Regions from separate parts of the Priestia sp. YIM B13491 genome, predicted to be linked through region 1. Evidence: riboswitches for the same ligand, from Rfam matches in the RefSeq annotation. Region 1 holds a riboswitch; the other holds the start of a gene.

Evidence for each region. A riboswitch is a leader RNA that binds a small molecule or an ion and turns the genes downstream of it on or off. The one in region 1 is predicted to bind FMN.
Region 2: linked by a shared signal. The riboswitch ahead of ACFX4E_RS02690 (ECF transporter S component) and the one ahead of ribE (riboflavin synthase) in region 1 are both predicted to bind FMN.

Annotation. Positions count from the first base shown of each region.
Region 1 covers NZ_JBHZOR010000002.1:216,904-227,209, forward strand. The annotation lists gene ptsP (phosphoenolpyruvate--protein phosphotransferase) at 1-1,116, opposite strand, end outside; gene ACFX4E_RS07315 (phosphocarrier protein HPr) at 1,116-1,382, opposite strand; gene ptsG (glucose-specific PTS transporter subunit IIBC) at 1,401-3,455, opposite strand; gene glcT (glucose PTS transporter transcription antiterminator GlcT) at 3,726-4,574, opposite strand; gene ACFX4E_RS07330 (hypothetical protein) at 4,706-5,578, opposite strand; gene ribH (6,7-dimethyl-8-ribityllumazine synthase) at 6,021-6,491, opposite strand; gene ACFX4E_RS07340 (bifunctional 3,4-dihydroxy-2-butanone-4-phosphate synthase/GTP cyclohydrolase II) at 6,583-7,776, opposite strand; gene ribE (riboflavin synthase) at 7,793-8,452, opposite strand; FMN riboswitch at 8,731-8,881, opposite strand; gene ACFX4E_RS07350 (YkvI family membrane protein) at 8,989-10,023, opposite strand.
Region 2 covers NZ_JBHZOR010000001.1:518,666-528,971, reverse strand. The annotation lists gene ACFX4E_RS02730 (MerR family transcriptional regulator) at 1-663, opposite strand, end outside; gene ACFX4E_RS02725 (metallophosphoesterase) at 771-1,538, opposite strand; gene ACFX4E_RS02720 (hypothetical protein) at 1,559-1,933, opposite strand; gene ACFX4E_RS02715 (DUF2663 family protein) at 1,988-2,440, opposite strand; gene ACFX4E_RS02710 (CPBP family intramembrane glutamic endopeptidase) at 2,531-3,136, opposite strand; gene ACFX4E_RS02705 (RecQ family ATP-dependent DNA helicase) at 3,136-4,653, opposite strand; gene ACFX4E_RS02700 (YpbB family protein) at 4,677-5,726, opposite strand; gene ACFX4E_RS02695 (ferredoxin) at 5,984-6,232, shown strand; gene ACFX4E_RS02690 (ECF transporter S component) at 6,311-6,886, opposite strand; FMN riboswitch at 7,041-7,183, opposite strand; gene serA (phosphoglycerate dehydrogenase) at 7,483-9,057, shown strand; gene ACFX4E_RS02680 (peptidoglycan DD-metalloendopeptidase family protein) at 9,091-9,780, opposite strand; gene ACFX4E_RS02675 (ATP-binding protein) at 9,950-10,306, opposite strand, start outside.

The DNA of each region.
Region 1 (10,306 bases):
ACGGAACATGTCTTGCATCTCTAGACATAAGCGAATAGCACGGAATCCTAAGAATGGGTTCATTTCTTTTGGTAGATTTAAATAAGGAAGCTCTTTGTCTCCACCAATATCAAGAGTACGAACAACCACTGGTTTACCTTCCATACGTTCAAGAACTGTTTTATAAGAAGTAAACTGCTCTTCTTCCGTCGGAAGATCCTCGCGGCCCATATATAAGAATTCTGTACGATAAAGGCCAACGCCTTCGCCGCCGTTTTCTAATACGCCTTTTACATCTTCTGGTGTACCAATGTTAGCTGCAAGTTCAACGTGATGATCATCAGCTGAAACCGTTTTTTCATTTACAAGCTTAGCCCACTCAGCTTTTTGTTCTGCATACTCAGCGGCTTTTTTCTCGTAAGCTTTTACTGTTTCTTCGCTTGGATCAACGATAACTTCGCCATCTAAACCATCAACAATTACTAATACGCCGTTTTGAATGTCTTCCATAACTGTTTTTGTACCTACAACAGCTGGAATCTCCATTGAACGCGCCATAATTGCTGAGTGAGAAGTACGTCCGCCAATATCTGTTGTAAATCCTTTTACGAACTTACGATTTAACTGTGCTGTATCAGACGGCGTTAAATCTTCTGCGATAATGACAACTTCTTCTGAGATTAAGCTTGGATTTGAAACGTTTACACCTAAAAGATGAGCTAATACACGTTTTGTTACGTCACGGATATCAGCAGCACGTTCTTTCATATATTCATTGTCCATTGACTCAAACATATTAATAAACATTGCCGCTACTTCATCAAGTGCATGTTCAGCGTTTACATTTTCATTTGTAATTTTATCTTTAATTGGATTAATAAGTTCAGGATCGCTTAGAACTAATAAGTGAGCTTCAAAGATTTCTGCTTTGTCATCTCCAAGTTCTTTACGAGCGTGCTCTCTAATAATTTCAAGTTCTGATTTTGACTTTTCTAGCGCAGCTTCTAGACGTGCTACTTCTGCTTCAACTTCAGTTACTGATTTTTTTTCAACGGTTAATTCTGGATTTTCTAGACGAAATGCTTTAGCAATAGCAATGCCGCTAGAAGCGGCAATGCCTTGAATTTCCTTTGTCATTATTCGCCTAATCCTTCTTTGCTCATTGTATCTTCAAGAGCAGCAAGTGCATCTGCTTCGTCAGAACCTTCTGCAGAGATAGTGATTGTAGCGCCTTTTTGAATACCTAAAGACATAACGCCCATGATTGATTTTAAGTTTACAGTTTTACCGTTGAATTCTAAGTTGATATCAGAATCAAATTTGCTTGCTGCTTGTACTAAAGTTGTTGCTGGACGTGCGTGAATTCCTGAGTCTGCTGTTACTGTAAATGTTTTTTGTGCCATGTTAAATCAATCTCCTTTTTACTTTGAAATGTTAATAATATTTGCTTCTTGTTGAGAAACTTGGCCCTGCTTTAAGATATCAATTTTTTCATCAGCTTGTAAATTCGTGAAAATGATCGGCGTAATCGTCGATGGCGCATTTTCTTTTACAAAGTCTAAATCAATTTTCAATAGAGGCTGTCCTTTTTTCACTTCATCGCCTTGGGCAACTAAAGCTTCAAAACCTTCGCCTTTTAAATTAACTGTATCAATACCAACGTGAATTAAAATTTCACGTCCAGTCGTTGATTCAATACCTAAAGCATGTTTCGTCGGGAATAAGTTTACTATTTTTCCGTCCACTGGTGCAACTACTGTGCCTGTTTTCGGAATAATCGCAAAACCGTCACCCATTAGTTTTTGTGAAAATACCTGATCTGGTACTTCCGATAAAGGTACCAATTCTCCCTCAATCGGTGAAACAATATCATTACCATTATCGCTTCCTACTTCAGATGTTGCAACAGGTTTTTCAATTGTTTTTGTCTCTTCTTTTGTGACAACCGGTGTTTTGCCATTCATAATGTCCTGAATTTGACCTTTTAACGTGTCAGATTTCGGACCGAAAATAGCTTGAATATTGTTACCAACTTCAAGAACACCAGCTGCTCCAAGTTTTTTCAAGCGGCTTTTATCAACATTACCTACATCATCTACGGATACACGCAAACGCGTAATACAAGCATCTAAATGTGTAATGTTTTCTTTACCGCCAAGTGCAGCTAAAACATTTGTTGGAAGCTCTGCTGCTTCTACTTTTACATCTTCTTCTCCTTCTTCTTTATCTTCACGACCCGGTGTTTTTAAGTTAAATTTACGGATTGCAAAGCGGAAACCGAAGTAGTAAATAACTGCTAGAACTAAACCTACTGGAATAACTAGCCACCATGCTGTACGGTTTTGCATAACTCCAAATAGAACGTAATCGATAACTCCACCTGAGAATGTCATACCGATTTTAACATTTAATAATTGCATAACCATAAATGATAAACCAGCAAATACTGCGTGAATTGCAAATAGTACTGGTGCTACGAATAAGAATGAGAACTCAAGCGGCTCTGTAATACCCGTTAAGAAAGATGTTAAAGCAGCTGAACCCATGATACCAGCTACATATTTTTTGTTTTCAGGACGAGCTTCGTGATAAATCGCAAGAGCTGCTGCTGGCAATCCGAACATCATGAACGGGAATTTACCAACTTGGAATGTTCCTGCTGTTAAAGGCACGCCATCTGCTAATTGAGCAAAGAAAATCTTTTGGTCACCGTGAATATGTTGACCTGCTTTATTAACGTAATCACCAAACTCAAACCAGAACGGAGAGTAGAAGATGTGATGAAGTCCAAATGGAATTAATGAACGTTCAATCAATCCAAATACAAACGCTGATAAAGTTGGGTTTGCATCAATCATGTTAGTAGAGAAAGCATTTAATCCGCTTTGAATTGGCGGCCAAATGAAAATCATAATAACACCTAAAACAATTGAAAATACCCCAGTAATGATTGGTACAAATCGTTTTCCTGCAAAGAACCCTAAATAAGATGGTAATTCAATATTGAAATAACGATTATACATGGATGAAGCTAAAATACCTACTATGATACCCCCGAATACACCTGTAGCTAACGTAGGAATTCCTAAGATGCTAGTGTAAGCTGGATTGGCACCCATTTTGTCAGGATCTAGTTGTCCTGTAGCAACTAAGATTGTGCTCATCGTTTTGTTCATAATCAAGTAGCCTACGATTGCAGCAATACCTGCTACACCGTCACCACCAGCTAAACCAACGGCAACACCAACGGCAAACAATAGCGATAAGTTGTCAAATACAATTTGACCCGCTTGCGACAAAACATTTGAAACCAATTGAACCCAGTCTGCACCAAGTGCCGGTACTGCATCCAACAATGTAGGGTTTTGAAGCGCTGTCCCTACTCCAAGTAAAATCCCTGCTGCCGGTAAAATCGCAACCGGTAACATAAGCGCTTTTCCGACTTTTTGTAATACTCCAAAAAGTTTTTTAAACATGGCGCTTACCTCCTTTTATATATTTAGTGTGCAACAAGCTATTTATTTGATACGTGAATCATTAACGCGCTTTCATAAAACGCTTTCTTTAACTAGAAAACTTATTACATCTCCTGGTATCCTGAGGCGAAGCCTTCAATGATTGCGCTTTCTTATAACAAAAAAAGGCATGAGGAAAAAGAAACGATAAATGGATACACTCATCCAATTACACATCGCTTCATTTCTCACTCATGCCTGATCGTATCAGTAACACGTATTGAAATGATTTTATAAATCCGTTTTTGTTATAAGTCGCTGCAGATGCATCGTTAAGTAAACGGCTTCTGCTTCATACACAGGTAAATGTAACGCTTGCTGCATTACTTTTATCACTTTCCAAGACACATTGTAACACAGGGGATATTCTTCTTTCAATAGCAAAGCAATTTTTTTTGGCTCTTCTATTTTTTCTCCTGTTTTTACTCGATCAATCGCAAAATGCAAATGACGAATCAATCTCATATAGTGCACAGATTCTTTGTCTACCCGCAGATGAAGCGATTCTTCAATCACATTAATAATCGTTTGAATAAGCTGCGAGTCTTGATTCACTTCCAGGAGGTTTTTTTCAGTCAGCGCACTGTGGATATGAAGCGCAATAAAACCAATCTCTCCTACTGGAAGCTGCACGCCTATTTTGCGACTAATAATTTCTACCACTTCAGATGCGATCGTATATTCCTCTGGATATAAAGCTTTTGTTTCAAGTAAAAATGGATTTTTAAGCCCCATTCCCTGCTGAAAACGTTTTATCGCAAACGCGATATGATCCGTTAATGAAATGTGTATGTGCTCATTCAAAGGAATGTTAACACGCTTTTGAATGTGCGTTACAATATCATTCATCATTTCAATCACGTCTTCATCCACTTGCGTTAAAAGCTGCTTGTATTGTTCTTGCTCTTCTTCACTCTTTAACAAAAACATTTTCTCCACGGCTTTTGCATCGATTTCATCGCCTTTTTTCTTATTAAACCCTATTCCTTTCCCAATTAGCACAACTTCATCATAGGTAAGGTGTTTAGCAATTAATACATTATTATTAAGTACCTTTTCTACAAAAAAGGACTCTTTCACGAATCCTTCACTCCCCTGTTTCGGCTTTCTATTATTTGCTTTCCTATCTTACAAATAATACGCATAACCGTCAATTCATTTTTCTTTGTTTCAAATATTATTGAACTAAACTATTTGAGTTACGTATTATCTTAGTAGTTCTTCGCTGGAAACGCAACGTCTTTTTTGCTTGTCCCATAACAATTTTTCATGATAAAGTTTTGAAGCATAACGCTCAGAATGAATGCACCCGCTTGTAGAAGCGTAAAAAGAACAAGTGAAGTGGTAATAGATACCAGCAAAACCCCATAGTGAATCAGTAAAATATCTACTATACGCAGCCCCGCTATAATCATTGCAGCTCCAACAAAAAATTCTTTGGCTACACTCCAAACGAGGAGAACCGTAACAACACAAACGTAAATCATCGTTGCATTTACGGAATCATGAGTAGCCGACGCAAACCATCCTGTATAAAACCAATTATTATGAAAATATGCTAACAGCATAAACATAATAGTAGAAGTAATGGCGAGCATCCCGAGAAAAAATGTAGCGTAATGCACAAATGTCATATACCGTTCTGTTAGCCATACATACCAAATCTTTGAAATGCTAAAGCCTATAGTCATTAAAGCGCCTGTATAGACTGTTTTCCACCAGTGATGTGTATAAATATCCCAGTGTAAAAATAATTCTTCAATCCCCATAAACATAGCTGAAGTAATTAAAATATAGCGAAATTTCAATTGATAAGCAGCTACCACCATAGCCATGATTGGAAAAGCAAACGCTTGAGAAGTTAAGGACCCGAACAAATTATCAAAATATTCATTGGTCATAAAATCGGGATCGTAATCGTAACTTTCAAACAACACAAATACAACATATTCTAGTATATAAGCCATTCCAATGATAAAAAAAAGCAAAACGACTAGCTTTTTATCTTTTTTACGTATGAATACTGTAAGCAAAACGGCTGTGCTGATAATAATCAATGCAAAAAAAGCAGTATAATGAGGCATAGACGTCTCCCTTTTACGACCTAATTATTACTTAGAGTAAGACGTTTTAGCCAAATTATACATAGCTAGCTTCTATTTAAAAGAGCTTGAGACATAACTACATCAATCCAATCTAAAGACGAACAAACGGGATACATAAGATAGTATGGATCGCTTTTTACACTGCAGTTGATTTCCGAGCAAGACTTCGCTTTCCACAGGCGGCCGCGAAGCCTCCTCGCCTCCTCCGCTTCTGCAGGGTCACACTTCTTCCGCTTTTCCCGCAGAAGTCTTCGCCTGACCCTTTAATCTACAGCTAGAAGCCACTACATACACGAAACCTGCGTTCACCCTACCAATGAAAAAATCCGAACGATTCATCGTTCGGATCTTTCTTTAACTAACATACTTTTGTTTCAGCCTCTTTTAACTCTTCAGCTTATAAAAACTGAAATCGTATCTATTATCCTTCAATCATTTTTGAAAGGTTAGCCATTTCGATAGCTGATGCTGCAGCTTCCCATCCTTTATTTCCTGCTTTTGTTCCTGCACGTTCAATTGCTTGCTCAATTGTTTCAGTCGTTAATACACCAAAGATAATTGGCACGCCTGTTTGTAAGCTTTGAGATGCAACGCCTTTTGCTACTTCATTACATACAAAATCAAAGTGTGGAGTAGCTCCTCGAATAACGGTTCCTAGCGTAATCACTGCATCATATTTTTTAGATTCAGCTAATTTTTTGGCGATTAATGGGATTTCATAAGCGCCCGGCACCCAAGCCACGTCTACGTCTTCATCAGCTACGCCGTGACGTTTGAGCGCATCTTCTGCTCCACTAAGTAAACGGCCTGTAATAAATTCATTAAAACGCCCTACCACGATTCCAATTTTTAATCCTGTGCCTACTAAATTTCCTTCATATAAATGATTCATCTTTTGTTCCTCCTGCTAGTATTAATATATAGTTATTTACATTTCTTTTCATGAATTAGCTTCACTTGTTATAACGAAAAAAAGTGTAAAATTATAAATGTAATAAATGACCTAATTTTTTAGCTTTTGTATCTAAGTATTTTTTATTGGCATCCACTGCCGGCATTTGAAGAGGTACTCGCTCGACCACTTCAAGGTCGTAGCCTTTTAGCCCGGTAATTTTACGAGGGTTATTCGTTAAAAGCTTCATTTGTTTGACTCCAAGGTCTTTTAAGATTTGAGCACCGATTCCATACTCTCGTAAATCTGCAGCAAACCCGAGTTTTTCATTCGCTTCTACGGTATCGTATCCTTCTTCCTGCAGCTTATATGCTCTTAGCTTATTTAATAAGCCAATCCCTCTGCCCTCTTGACGCATATACAGCAGAATGCCGCGTCCTTCTTCTTCAATTTGCGTAAGAGCTGCGTGAAGCTGAGGACCGCAGTCGCAGCGTTCAGAACCAAACACATCTCCAGTCAAACACTCAGAGTGAACGCGAACGAGAACGGGGCTATTATGATCAATATCACCTTTGATAAGAGCCACATGTTCTTTATTATCAAGTTTATTTGTATATCCTACAGCTTTAAACTCACCAAATGCCGTAGGTAAGCTCACTTCTACTTCACGGCTAATAAGCTGGTCATGTTTGCGGCGGTAGGCAATCAAATCTTTTATTGTAATCATTTTTAAATCAAATTGCTCTGCAATTTTTGTTAAATCCGGTACGCGTGCCATTGTTCCATCTTCATTCATAATTTCACAAATAACACCCGCAGGCTTTCCTCCTGCTAATACTGCTAAATCAACAGCAGCCTCTGTATGACCTGCACGCTGGAGAACGCCCCCGTCTTTTGCAATCAATGGGAAAATATGTCCTGGGCGTTGAAAATCACTTGGTACCGTCGCTTCATTCACAAGAGCCATAACGGTAGCAGAGCGTTCGTATGCACTGATACCTGTTGTACTTGAAATATGATCAATACTTACTGTAAATGCTGTTCCATGTACATCCGTATTGTTCGCTACCATCGGGTGAAGATTCAATTTATGTGCAATTTCTTCATTAACAGGTGTACAAATTAATCCTCTTCCATGAGTAGCCATAAAGTTAATAACCTCAGGCGTCGTTTTTTCGGCTAATGCAATAAAATCTCCTTCGTTTTCTCGATCTTCATCATCGCATACAATAACCACTTTTCCCTTTTTTAACTCTTCAATGGCTTCTTCTACTTTATGAAACATCTCTTTCACCTCACTGTTAATTTGTAAAACCATGCTGCTGCAATAAATCCTTCATGTTACCTGAACGATTCGAGGCGCCAGGAGTTGACTTATTTGTCATCATCTGATGCATATATTTAGCTAACATATCGCATTCAATATTCACTTTGTCTCCTCGCTGTTTGTCTCCTACGACTGTGTGAAGCACCGTATGGGGAATAAGAGAAATAGTAAATGATTGGTTGCTGACATCAAAAATAGTAAGACTTGTTCCGTCTACGGAAACAGATCCTTTTAACATCATAAATTCACGAAGTTCAGGATCGACTTGAATTTCATAATAAAAGGCATTTCCTTTGCGTGTTTTGCTTACAATGGTTCCAATTCCATCAACGTGTCCGCTAACGAAATGCCCTCCAAACCGGCCATTTGCAGCCATCGCCCGCTCTAAGTTAACACGTGATCCAACGGTTAGAAGCTGAAGGGTACTTGCTTTAATCGTCTCCGGCATGACATCGACCGTAAATTCATTTTGAGAGTAAGCCGTTACGGTTAAACACACGCCGTTAACTGAAATACTGTCCCCTAAGTTCACATCTTCTAACACGGTCTTCGCATCAATCGTAAGAACAATTGCTTCTGTGGCCTTTTGAATACGTTTTATTTTTCCAATTTCTTCAATGATACCCGTGAACATTTTCTTCACCTGCCTTGGCGCTATTCCAACTTCTTATACCGTTTTGAAATAGCAGCTGCTTTTTTTTCATATTTATCTTTCCCCCAACCACTGAAAATAAAAAAGCCCCTTGAACAAATGTCCAAAGGGTCGGCTGAGCTGAATCAGTTTTATCTATGCAAAATTCCGCTAATTGTATACGAAATAAACAGTTATATTTTGTGTATAAAAACAAGGGTAGCTTTAAAAAAGGCAAGCGTGTCCCTTATTAATTCAACACAAAAAAACAACTGTGCTTCCTGATCCTTCTCCCATCCAGACTTTTACTGTCGGCTCTAGATTTTAACTAGATCCACCGCTAACATACATCGTATGAAAACGGGTCACGGGCTTAAAAGCATACGCTTTATCACCGCCGGTTGGGACTTACACCCGACCCCGAAGGATAATATATTCGACTGCTAGAGTCTTATTTGTTTTACATTATAGCAAAGTAAAATCGACTTGTCACATCATTTAACTTCGTTTTTTCACATCTATTCTTTAAAATCCAGCTTTTAGCTTATTTTTTCTTTTTTAATACATAGCATCCATACAAAAGCTAGTCCAATATAGCCAAATATCGGATACAAAAACTCAAGAAGCTGGGCATATCCGAATTGCCCAATAATAAAGCAAGCCAAGATAATAAATGCAAAAGCTTGTTTGTCATTCAGGGGAAGAAATGACTGAATCTGCTTAGCGATTCCAAATACATTTCCAATCAATGTAGTAAAAATCTCGCCTAACACAACTACCGTAAATAAAACATTCACCCACGCTGAGATATTTTTAACAACGGCACTCATCGGAATATCAAGTTGAAATGAATAAGGCAAATTGGAAAGGGCAAGATGAGTAGAAACAAGCATAAACGTAAGTACACATCCTCCTATTACGGCCCCTTTTTTAATCACGCTCCTATCTTTCACGGAGCTTCCTAATGGAACTAAAACAGCCTGAGCCAAAGCTAGATTTAGGGAAATATATAAAAAGGGACTAACCGCCCACTTCCACTGCGTGACGAGCGTTAAATCCGGCTTCGTTTGAATCAGTGAGAAATAGCTGATATTTGGCACAAAGATGATAAAAGCAAATGAAAGCATCATCGGCACAACAAGAGAATTAACCATTAAAATACCGTTAATTCCTTTGGCGATAAATATATAAGTTAAAACAATTGTAAAAATCATCCCAACAGGAGGCCATAGCCCGAACTGTTCTTTTCCTATTGCTCCCGTACTCGCTAGCATGACTGAAGTTACTCCAAATAAAATGACAATCATTACACCGTTTACCGCTTTTCCAAGCACATCACCAAATAAATATGTATTAAGCTGCTGATAAGAAGAAGCCCCAATTGCGTGCGAAAGCAGCATCATTTTCGAACCTAGCCAAATAAAAAACAAGCCGCTGACCAAAATCCCGACCATTCCAAGTTCCCCGTACTGTGTAAAAAATTGAACGATTTCCTTGCCTGTTGCAAAACCGGCTCCTACAACAGTGCCTACATACGTAGCAGCAACCTGCAGCGTGAGTTTCCACCTTTTCATGCCCATCACCCTTCTACCCTTCATAGTTCACTATATGTAGAAACGGTAAAAAAAAGACGAGCCTTTTTACGTGTAAATCTACGCATATCCCAGCGCTTGTGCCTTTTCGTTTATTTTTTATTTTTCATTTTCTTTTTGTATTTTTCACAAAAAACTCCTTAACCCCTAACATAACAGTCATTTCCAAACAAAATATACGGATATTTTCCCTTTAGCTTTTAAATTTTCCTCAATATTTGCTGGAAATTCACAATTTACTGTTGTATAATTTCTAAAAATCAGA
Region 2 (10,306 bases), on a different contig from region 1:
CTCAACATCTTTATCTTCAATGCTGCTTCCTAAATAAATAACCTCAAACCCTTTACGGCGTAAAAATAGCGTAAAAACTAGGAGTCCCACTTCATGTGTCTCATTAGGTCCGCATACAGCAATCGCTTTAGGCAATAAGCCATTTGAAGGCAGCGAATAAAAAATCATGCTGATACGCGTTTTTAATACTTGAGTCGTATAATGCTCATGAGCACTTGTGATTTGCCCTTTTTCCCACATGTCTCCAACCGTCACGAGTAGAGAACCCAAAATATCAATAACCACTTTTTCTACCGAATACAGGCTAAAAGCATGATTAATTAAATCCTGTGCTTTTCCTTCTTCAAAAGATAAAAGCATCGTTAACAGCTCATCCCTAATTTTTTGAGGGGAATCTACTTCTCCTTCTTCTTCAAACGTTCCTACTGTACTGCTTTCCGTTTCTAATAGCGAAACCGCTTGACTGATGGTAAAACCTCCGCTCACTTTTTCCGTGAGCCATTTTAATTTCCGCAAGTCTTCTTCTGTATATAACCGATGCCCGGATTCATTGCGGACAGGATTTAAAATTTGATAGCGTCGTTCCCATGCACGCAAAGTTCCCGGCTGGATTCCGACCATATTTGAGATGGCTTTAATATTATACTTCCCTTCGTGAGCCATACGTAACCTCCAACTACTCTTCGTGAACTGTATCTATTAATTGAATTATAGGATAAGTTATCCTTTGTGTAAAATTTGTATATGCTATGTAAAGAGTTTGTTCAAGGCTATTCTTTCCTTTTTAAAGTGATATAATGCGTTTGAGCTCTAGCTTGTAAACGGAGAGGCAAAGAGGTTGTACCATATCCGTTACTGACAAAAAGAGGAATCTTTCTTTTTTCTTTCAGTCCTCCTAATTCATACATACCCAAATTAAATAAGCGTATCTGTCCCCCGTGTGTATGCCCGCTCAAAATTAAATCTACTTTTGATTCCTCATCTACATAATAGATAACATCAGGATTATGGCTTAGAAGAATGGTAAGCTGCTCAGGTTCAATGGAAGAAACAGCTCTCTTTAGATTCATCTGACCTTCTGATAAATCATCTACCCCCGCAAAGTGGCATGTAGTACCATCTTTAGAAACGGCAAAGACATGCTCATTTTTAAGGGCAATAACTCCTTCATCTCTAAGCATCTGCTTCAATTGCATTTGACTTACTTCGTAATCATTATTTCCCCACACAAAATAGACGGGTCCTAGCGTTTTAAGATGTTGAATATTTTGACGAGCCCGCAATAAAGGGACTCCTCCTTCTAGTAAATCACCGCCTATGATCACAAAATCTACTTCGCCCGGTATTTTTTCCAACAGCTTCGACGAAACTGTTCGCTTATGTATATCTGATATAAAAAACAGGCGCAAAGGCTGCTGATTTTCAGGAAATCTTGATAAATGAATCGTTCTTTCTTCCACATGTGTACGATGGGCTTCTGAAAACATAAAAATCAGCAAGCCTATGCCTAACGCTAAAACCATTAAAAGAATAACCATATATTCTCCTTCTTTTCATTTTATACCCGATGTGTTTCTCTTAAAGAAGAAAGGGCATAAATTATCGCAATTGTTAACAAACCTACTACTTGATAAAGCGCAATTGCACTTAACCATAAAATTCCTATCACACATAGACATGAAACAAGGTATTCATGCCATTTTACCTTATAGCCTTTTAGAAGCAACCGACTTTGCAGAAACACTTTACGGACTGCCGTCGACAGACAAAAAAGAGCCGTGAAAAACAAGATTATAACACTAAACACATCTAACGGATGTAAAATCATTTGAATAAGTAAATAGGTTAACGAAGCTTTTGAGCCTACAGCCGTTAAACTGCTGATATAATAACTGCATAACCACGCAGCCAGCAAGTTAAACCAATCCCTCACAAAAAAACCCCCTTCACTAAACTTCTATGTAAAAAGAGGCTTTTTCATGCGATTCTATTTGTTTTCATGATATAAATTAATTCCATAGGTTGACTGCATCCAGCGGAACGTTTCTTTTCGGTGCTCCCATGTTTCAGGCGTCGCCCATAGCTCTTTGCTTCTTTTAATAATCTCACAGCGCAAATCTTGGAAAGTCTTTTCTGCTTTCTCGCTTTTTTTCTGCAGCTGTACAGTATAAAAGTAAAGTGAGACGGTAAGCAATAGAAACATCAAATGTCCCATGTTGCCTAACAAAAATGAAAAAAACTCGCTAAACGTCGTAAAAAAATCGCCTTGAAATAGGAAAAAAAAGTAGCTAATAACAGCCGTTACACTGGCTAAAAACAAAAGCTTCCATTTTTTCTCTTTAGCTTTCAGCTTATTGACTGTCTCTTTTCTTTTAATAACGCTCGCTAATATATATTGAAGTGTTTCATCGCTTTCAAAGTCTATCACTTTGTTTTCCATCATTCCACCCCCTCGTATGCTAGTACAACATATGAGGGAACATAAAAGATTATGTGGATAGCACTGAAAATAATGCCTGTTTCCTTAACTTTACTGAATTAGTTCTTCTGGCTGTGCAGATTCCCCTTTTGATTTTCGTATCTGCAGGCCCAATAAAAAATCAATGAGAAAATGAGCAAAAATCGTGACATACAAATTTTCAGTCCACCAAAAAAGCAACCCTATTAAAAAGCTTAAAAACACAACCGAAATAAAAAGAAACCACTTTTTTAAATATCGAATGTGAACGAGTGCAAATACAATACTCGCCCAAAAGAGGCCAAACTGAACTTGTATAACCCCTCGAAATAATATTTCTTCTGAACATGCAACGATTAGGCAAATAAGGATCAGATGAGGAACAGAACGATTAGCAAATAAACGTTCATTGATCCCTCCGTCATCGTATAAATGCTCAGGTACGCATTTCATTAGAAGTATATCTCCTCCTACTACCAAGAGAGCTGTTCCTCCCCCGTACAATAAAATAGAAGACCAATCCAGCTGAAAAAACTGCAAAAAGGAATTCCATGAATCGAATGTGAAAAAACCGATGCCTAAAGCAATGAAGCAGATGAGCAGCTGTGTTACATATAAATTTTTAACTAGCTCTGCATCTGTCATGGATGAAATAAGCTCTTGCTGTGATTTTGCCATTATATCTCTCCTTGACGAAGCAAACGAGCTAATTCTAATTCCCAGCCTTGAAATGTCCATTGCTCCTGCTCACCATTTGTTTCTTTATAGTTTTCTAAATCCAGGCCGCAGCAATCGCAACAGTTCTCAAGCTCTGATTTTCCCGTTTCATCGAAATAGCCAAGCAGCACGTGACGACGGCATTCTTTTGTCTCAATAAACCCCTTCATCGCACGATACTTGTCATGTTTGTTTCGAAGACGTTTATTTACAGCTGCAACAATCGTTTCATGCAGCGATTCAGGAATTTTCCAGGGTTCAACATGTTCATTTTTCACTACATTTTCTCTGTACAAATAATAACGAATAAATCGCCAATGTGTTTCTTGAACACCCACTGTATAAAGAAAGTGAGACTCTACTTGTTTTAAAGGAATGGCCTGATCATGGTTTCGTAAATACGACAAGCAGTATAAGATGCTATCTGAAGAAGGAAGCTCAATTTCAAGTAAAGAATGAGCAAAATCATCGTCTCCTTCAGCATAAAGCAAGATCGCAATACTGTTTCGCTGATCGCGTCCACTTCTTCCAATTTCCTGTACATATGCTTCTAGCTGCGTAGGTGTATGAAAATGAATAACAAACCGAACATTCGATTTGTTAACCCCCATTCCAAATGCACTTGTGCAGCAAATGATATCAAGCTGATTTTCTAAAAATTGCTGTTGAACAAGCATTCTTTCATTCGGTTCCATTCCTCCGTGGTAATACTGCACTCGCTGTATCCCATTTTCCTTTAGAAGCTGTGTTAATGCTTCTGTCCAAGATCGGCTGGAACAATAGATAATTCCCGGACCTTGCAGTTCACTAACGTACATCAGTAACTTCTCTTTTTTTTCTTCAATACTTGCAACAAAATCAACTTTCATCGCAATATTACTTCGATTCATGGAATAGATGTGCTCGTTGACAGCAGGAAGCGATAAGTAGCGCTTAATATCTTCCACTACTTCCCTAGTCGCAGTTCCCGTTAGTGCCAGACATAGCGGACTGCCAAGTTCCTTCCATATATCTCCTAGCTGTAGATAATCTAAACGAAAATCATGTCCCCACTGAGAAATACAGTGCGCCTCGTCCACAACGAAAAGCCCTACCTTTGCCTGCTTTAATGCTTCTACTACAAAACCATTTTGCAAAATTTCAGGAGATGCATAAATAAAACGATAAAAAGCTAAATTTTTTAGCGCTCGTTGTTTTTCTTCTTGTTGTAGGAAACTATTTAAGGCAATAACTCTCTTTTCTCCGCTTGCCTTTAGTTGTTGAACTTGATCTTCCATCAGTGAAATTAAAGGAGATACAATCAGCACCGGTCGGTTCAACAGATAAGCTGGGAGCTGATAGCACAATGATTTCCCTGTTCCTGTAGGAAGAACCGCTAACACATTATGACCTGTTAAAATATCTTGAATAATCTCTTTTTGTCCTAGTCGAAATTGGCTATAGCCGAATTGTTTCTGTAGAAGTTGTTCTATCTTCACATCAAACACCACTTTTTTTAGTATCAGGTAAAATGTTTTGCTAATACGAGACGAATCTGAAAATAGGTAACGTCGTCTTTTACTTCTTCTTTTATCACCTTTAATTTATTTGTCCGCAAACCTTCAAAGGCTGCGATAATTTTTTCCTGCTGCTTAGGAGATACGTATGCATCGATTGAAAAAGATGGAACAAATAGAGCTAATTCTGCAATATGATCTTCAATGGTACTTTCTTTTAAACGCCTTATATAAGCAATTTCTTCAAGTGTCTTGCCTTTTTGAAGCCAGCTATACGTTTTTAACGTCGAGCTTGTCAAAGGCAATTCTAAATATAGATCACGTAAAAAAGAAGAAAGTACATGAAAGCGTTCATTATTTTTACTCACTTTTTCAATGATATGGTGAATAACCCCTAACAGTTGAATATGAACATAATGCTCATCGAGTTCATATTGATATGCTAACTGATTTTTTGTAAAGCCTACTCTTTGGTATCCAGTCAGCTGCAAAACAAAAAGAGACGCGTCCCGTTCCGTACAACCTTTCAAGCACGTTCGGAGCTCTTCGAATAGCTCGGCGGCTAACTCTTGACGCGTTTGCTTTTGAGACATAATATACGTTTTGACCCATTGAATGACCTCAGGATTTTTGGAAATGGGTAAAAACCCTTTTTGAAAATACTGTAGGTTTGATAAGGTCTGAATGAACAAAGTGATTCTTGCTAAAAATAATTGAGTACTGCTTGCGAATTTCCATCCGTCTAAAGCTGGATGAAAGGGCCGAGCCTTCAGTTCATCTTCAAGGCGTGCTTGTCCCTTATCTGTCATCACATACTTTTGATTTTCAGTTTCTTCAATATACTGCTGTTCTTTTAAATATGCAACGCAGGTTTCAAAAGACCGTTTATCTAAGTAAACAAATGACTGAAAAAGAAACGAAATTCCAAAAATTTTTCCGTCTTGAATCGTTTGAGCTGACTTTTTACCTGTTAATAAATGATAAATACCATAGGCGGTTCGCTCACCTTTTAACTGTTTTATACAAAATAAAATGCTAACTTGAATATAATTCAAAGGTGTCAACTTCCTTTCTCATTCATTGTACCAAAAGTGACCAATAGCATGTGAGATAAAGGCTTTTCAGCTCTTTCCTTTATGTATCAAAACGTTTGGGTAAGTGAAGAAACCTTGATTTGATAAGCATTCTCAGTGACTTTTCTATTGAAAAGTTTTATAAATCATTTTACAATGAATAAGGAGAAATTTCACTCTTGATTCGCGAAGAGATTATATAATGAGAAATTTTCGAACACTTTACAGGAGGTCTTGTTATGCCAAAATATACAATTGTTGATAAAGATACTTGCATCGCATGCGGCGCTTGCGGAGCAGCAGCACCAGACATTTATGATTATGATGATGAAGGTATTGCATTCGTAACATTAGATGATAACCAAGGTGTAGTAGAAATTCCAGAAGATCTAGAAGATGATATGATGGATGCAATGGAAGGCTGCCCTACGGATTCAATTCGCGTAGCGGATGAAAAATTCGAAGGCGATGCTAATAAATTCGAATAAGTGTGGAGCAAACCTGTAGTGTACATGCTGCAGGTTTTTTTATATATAAAAATCGCTCTCCCCGGGAGAGCGATTGAATTAAACAGCAATGCGACGCGTGATCCATTGCTTCATTTTTGAAAACAATAAGACAAAGATAACCCCTGTTGCTGCTCCTTTTATTAAGTTAAACGGCAAAATACCTGCAACGATATATTGACGTGCTTGTTCACTAGACATTTCTGGCGATTGTAAGAAGATTGTATACGCTGGTAAGAAGACATAATAATTTAAGACAGCCATGAGTACCGTCATTACCACCGTACCCGTAACCAAACCTATCGTTACGCCTTTAGCCGTTTTAAATCGGTTGAACATGTATGATACAGGAAGAACGAACAGTAAACCAGCCACAAAGTTCGCCGCTTGACCAACTGGAACCCCTGTAGCACTTCCTTGAATTAAATAATTCAATAAATTTTTTATTCCTTCTACTATAACAGCAGCCATCGGTCCAAATACAAGTGCTGCTACGAGTGCAGGAATTTCGCTAAAATCAATTGTTAAAAACGGAGGTAATCCAGGAATTGGAAAATTAATCATCATTAAAATATAAGCAATACTACTTAACATTCCTAGTACAACCAGCTTTTGAGTTTTCTTACTTTGTTGCATCTTGCCTCTCTCCTTCTTTGTGATCCACTCTTCAAAGAAGAAAGGTTCAACTTTATATCCCCACGCAAAAACCTCCCAACAAATGATTCGTTGAGAGGAGACATGGCAGGCATATTTAATAAACGTTCATCACATTAGGTTTTGAACGCTGAACCTCCACCTTCTCCCATCCAGACTGTACTGTCGGCTTTGGAATTTCACCAAATCTGCTCGTATGTATTACATATAAGCTCGCGGGCTCAAAACAATTTGTTTTTTACCGCCGGTCGGGAATTTCACCCTGCCCCGAAGATAGACCAATATTTAATTATGAATTTATTATATGTTATCTCGAATTAAAAGTAAATAAAGAAGTTCTTTAATTCCTATTAAATTGATGTATTTTATAAACTTCATTACTGTTTTTATATGAAAAATAAGGAAATAAGTGCATAACCAACAGCATTATGACATATTTATAGTTTCAATTTTACGTTTATAATAGTGTATTTGATAACTAATCGTAAAGTTTGAAAAATATAATTGACAGAATTTTTTTAACATGGTAAATTATCAAATATTTGATGATAGTAAAATCCAAGGGAGATGTTCACGTCATGTATAATGTATTAGTAGCTGATTCAATTAGCAATGAAGGTCTTGCTCCACTGCTTGAAGCTCCTCATGTGAATCTTACGCGAAAAAAAGTTGAAGAAGTTGAGAATGATTTGCATACGTACGATGCGCTTTTAGTACGGAGTGCTACGACGGTTACAGAGGATTTGCTGGCAAAAATGCCGAATTTAAAAATTGTTGCCCGGGCTGGAGTAGGTGTCGATAATATTGATATTGAAGCCTCAACCAAACGAGGGGTTGTCGTTATTAATGCGCCGAACGGAAATACCATTTCAACGGCGGAACATACATTTGCTATGATGGCTAGCTTGTTTCGGCATATTCCCCAAGGTAATGCTTCAGTTAAAGCGCGCGAATGGAACCGCTCAGCATTTGTTGGAACAGAGCTTAATCGCAAACACCTGGGCATTATCGGATTTGGACGAATTGGCTCAGAGCTTGCCAAACGCGCAAAAGCCTTCAATATGAGCGTTCACGTTTACGATCCTTTTTTAACATCTTCCCGAGCTGAAAAGCTAGGCGTAGAACTATTATCCCTGGATGAATTACTAGCAGCAGCGGATGTTATTACCGTGCACACTCCGCTTACGAGAGAAACAAAGGGATTGCTCAATCATGACACATTAGCCAAAACAAAGAAGGGCGTGTTTTTATTAAACTGCGCACGCGGCGGGATCATTGATGAAAAAGCCTTAGTTCATTATTTAGAAATTGGCCATGTTCAAGGTGCAGCTATTGACGTATTTGAAGTTGAGCCGCCGATTGATAACCCTTTGTTACATTTTGATCAAGTTATTACAACTCCCCATTTAGGAGCTTCTACAAAAGAAGCCCAGCTTAACGTTGCTGAAGACGTGGCACATGACGTTTTGCGTTTTCTAGAAGGTAATCCTGTAAGCTCATCCATTAATTTACCGACGCTTTCTAAAGAAGTTTTTGAAAAAATTCAGCCGTTTACGAGCCTTACTAAACAAATGGGAGCTATTTTATCTCAATGCATGCGAGAACCTGTTCAGCATATCTCTATCTCCTACGGAGGTACAGTGACGGATTTGGAAACCACTTATATTACACGGAGCTTATTATCAGGCTTTTTAACTCATCGTATCGACTCACCTGTTAACGAAGTCAATGCTTCTATGATTGCCAAAGAACGAGGAATTACATTTGGTGAAAAAACATCGGAAGATACGCAAGGATATTCCAATATGATTGACGTTACCGTAACAGGCGAACAGCGTACATTTACCATTACGGGCACCTATATAGCCGGCTATGGACCTCGAATTGTTAATATTGATTCGTTTGATATTGATTTTTATCCGGAAGGACATCTTCTTTATATCCGTCACAGTGATCAGCCCGGAGTTATTGGAAATGTAGGGAAAGTACTTGGAGATTTACGTATTAACATTGCTACCATGCAAGTGGGCCGTAAGCAAAAAGGCGGAGAAGCCATTATGATGCTTACGTTTGATAAACTTTTAGATGATTCTGTCATTGCTTCGTTAAAACAAACAAGCGAAATTGTGACCATACAGCGTATTGAATTGTGACATTGAGAAAAAAGAGCCTGAGCGGCTCTTTTTTTATGGACTTATTTTTAATACTTGTCCTGCATTTAACATCGTATTTTCTAAATGATTCCACTTTTTTAGCTGATCCATATCTACTTCATATTTGACTGCGAGCTCAGATAATGTATCTCCTTGATGGATAAGAATACAGTTATCAGAAGTCTGATGTAACTGCTGAAAAACCGTGGCAGCTAAATCGCTTTTTACGTATGCCAATAGTTTTTGATTGTCCAATTTGGCAAGTGGGTTTACTGCATTGGTTTTATCCGGATTCCAACTTCCTTGATGAACTTCAAAATGCAAATGTGCACCTGAAGATCGCCCTGTATTGCCAACTCGTCCAATGTTTTGACCTGCGGCTACACGATTTCCTTCTGTAACAAAACGTTCCTCTAGATGAGCATAGACCGTTTCGTATCCATTTGTTTGTTTGATAAAAACAACCTGTCCGTATGTATTTGAATAATAAGAGCGGCTCACCACTCCTTTTGCAACAGCATACACCTGTGTACCAACAGGTGCTGCTATATCAATTCCAAAGTGTTTGGCGTGACGTGAACCAAATATATCAGTTAAGACTCCTTCAACCGGCCACTCCCACTGCTTCTCTTCTGCTTTTACCATTTGCCCGCCCAAAAATAAAAGACCTATACACAATCCCATTACTAATACAACCAATATTCTTCTTAACACGTCAATCATGAAGAAAGAACCTCCTATGTAGATCATTGCACACAAAACATACTATATGCCAATTCCTTCTCTTTTAGACTTGTTTATAGAAAAAATAAAGAGATGTGATTCAGTGGAGAATCACATCTCTTTGTTATTCTTATTATTTCAGCCGAACAAACTGTTATTTAGCATGTTTTTACTTTGGCAATTTGATAAAGAAAGTTGTTCCTTCATTTAATTCACTTTCAACCGCAATGATCCCTTGATGTGCCTCCACGATATTTTTGGCGATTGCAAGCCCAAGACCAGTTCCTGACTTCCCTCTCGTTCTGGCTTTATCCGCTTTATAAAATCGTTCAAATACAAATGGAAGATCTTCTTTCGGAATGCCTGCTCCTGTATCTTGAACAGAAAGATGGATTTCGGATTGACTTTTATCAAGATGCAGCTTTACTTCTCCGTAGTCATCCGTATGACGAATAGCATTATCAATTAAGTTTGTCAGCACTTGTTCCATACGGTCTGAATCAATCATCGCTTCAAATTCATCTTC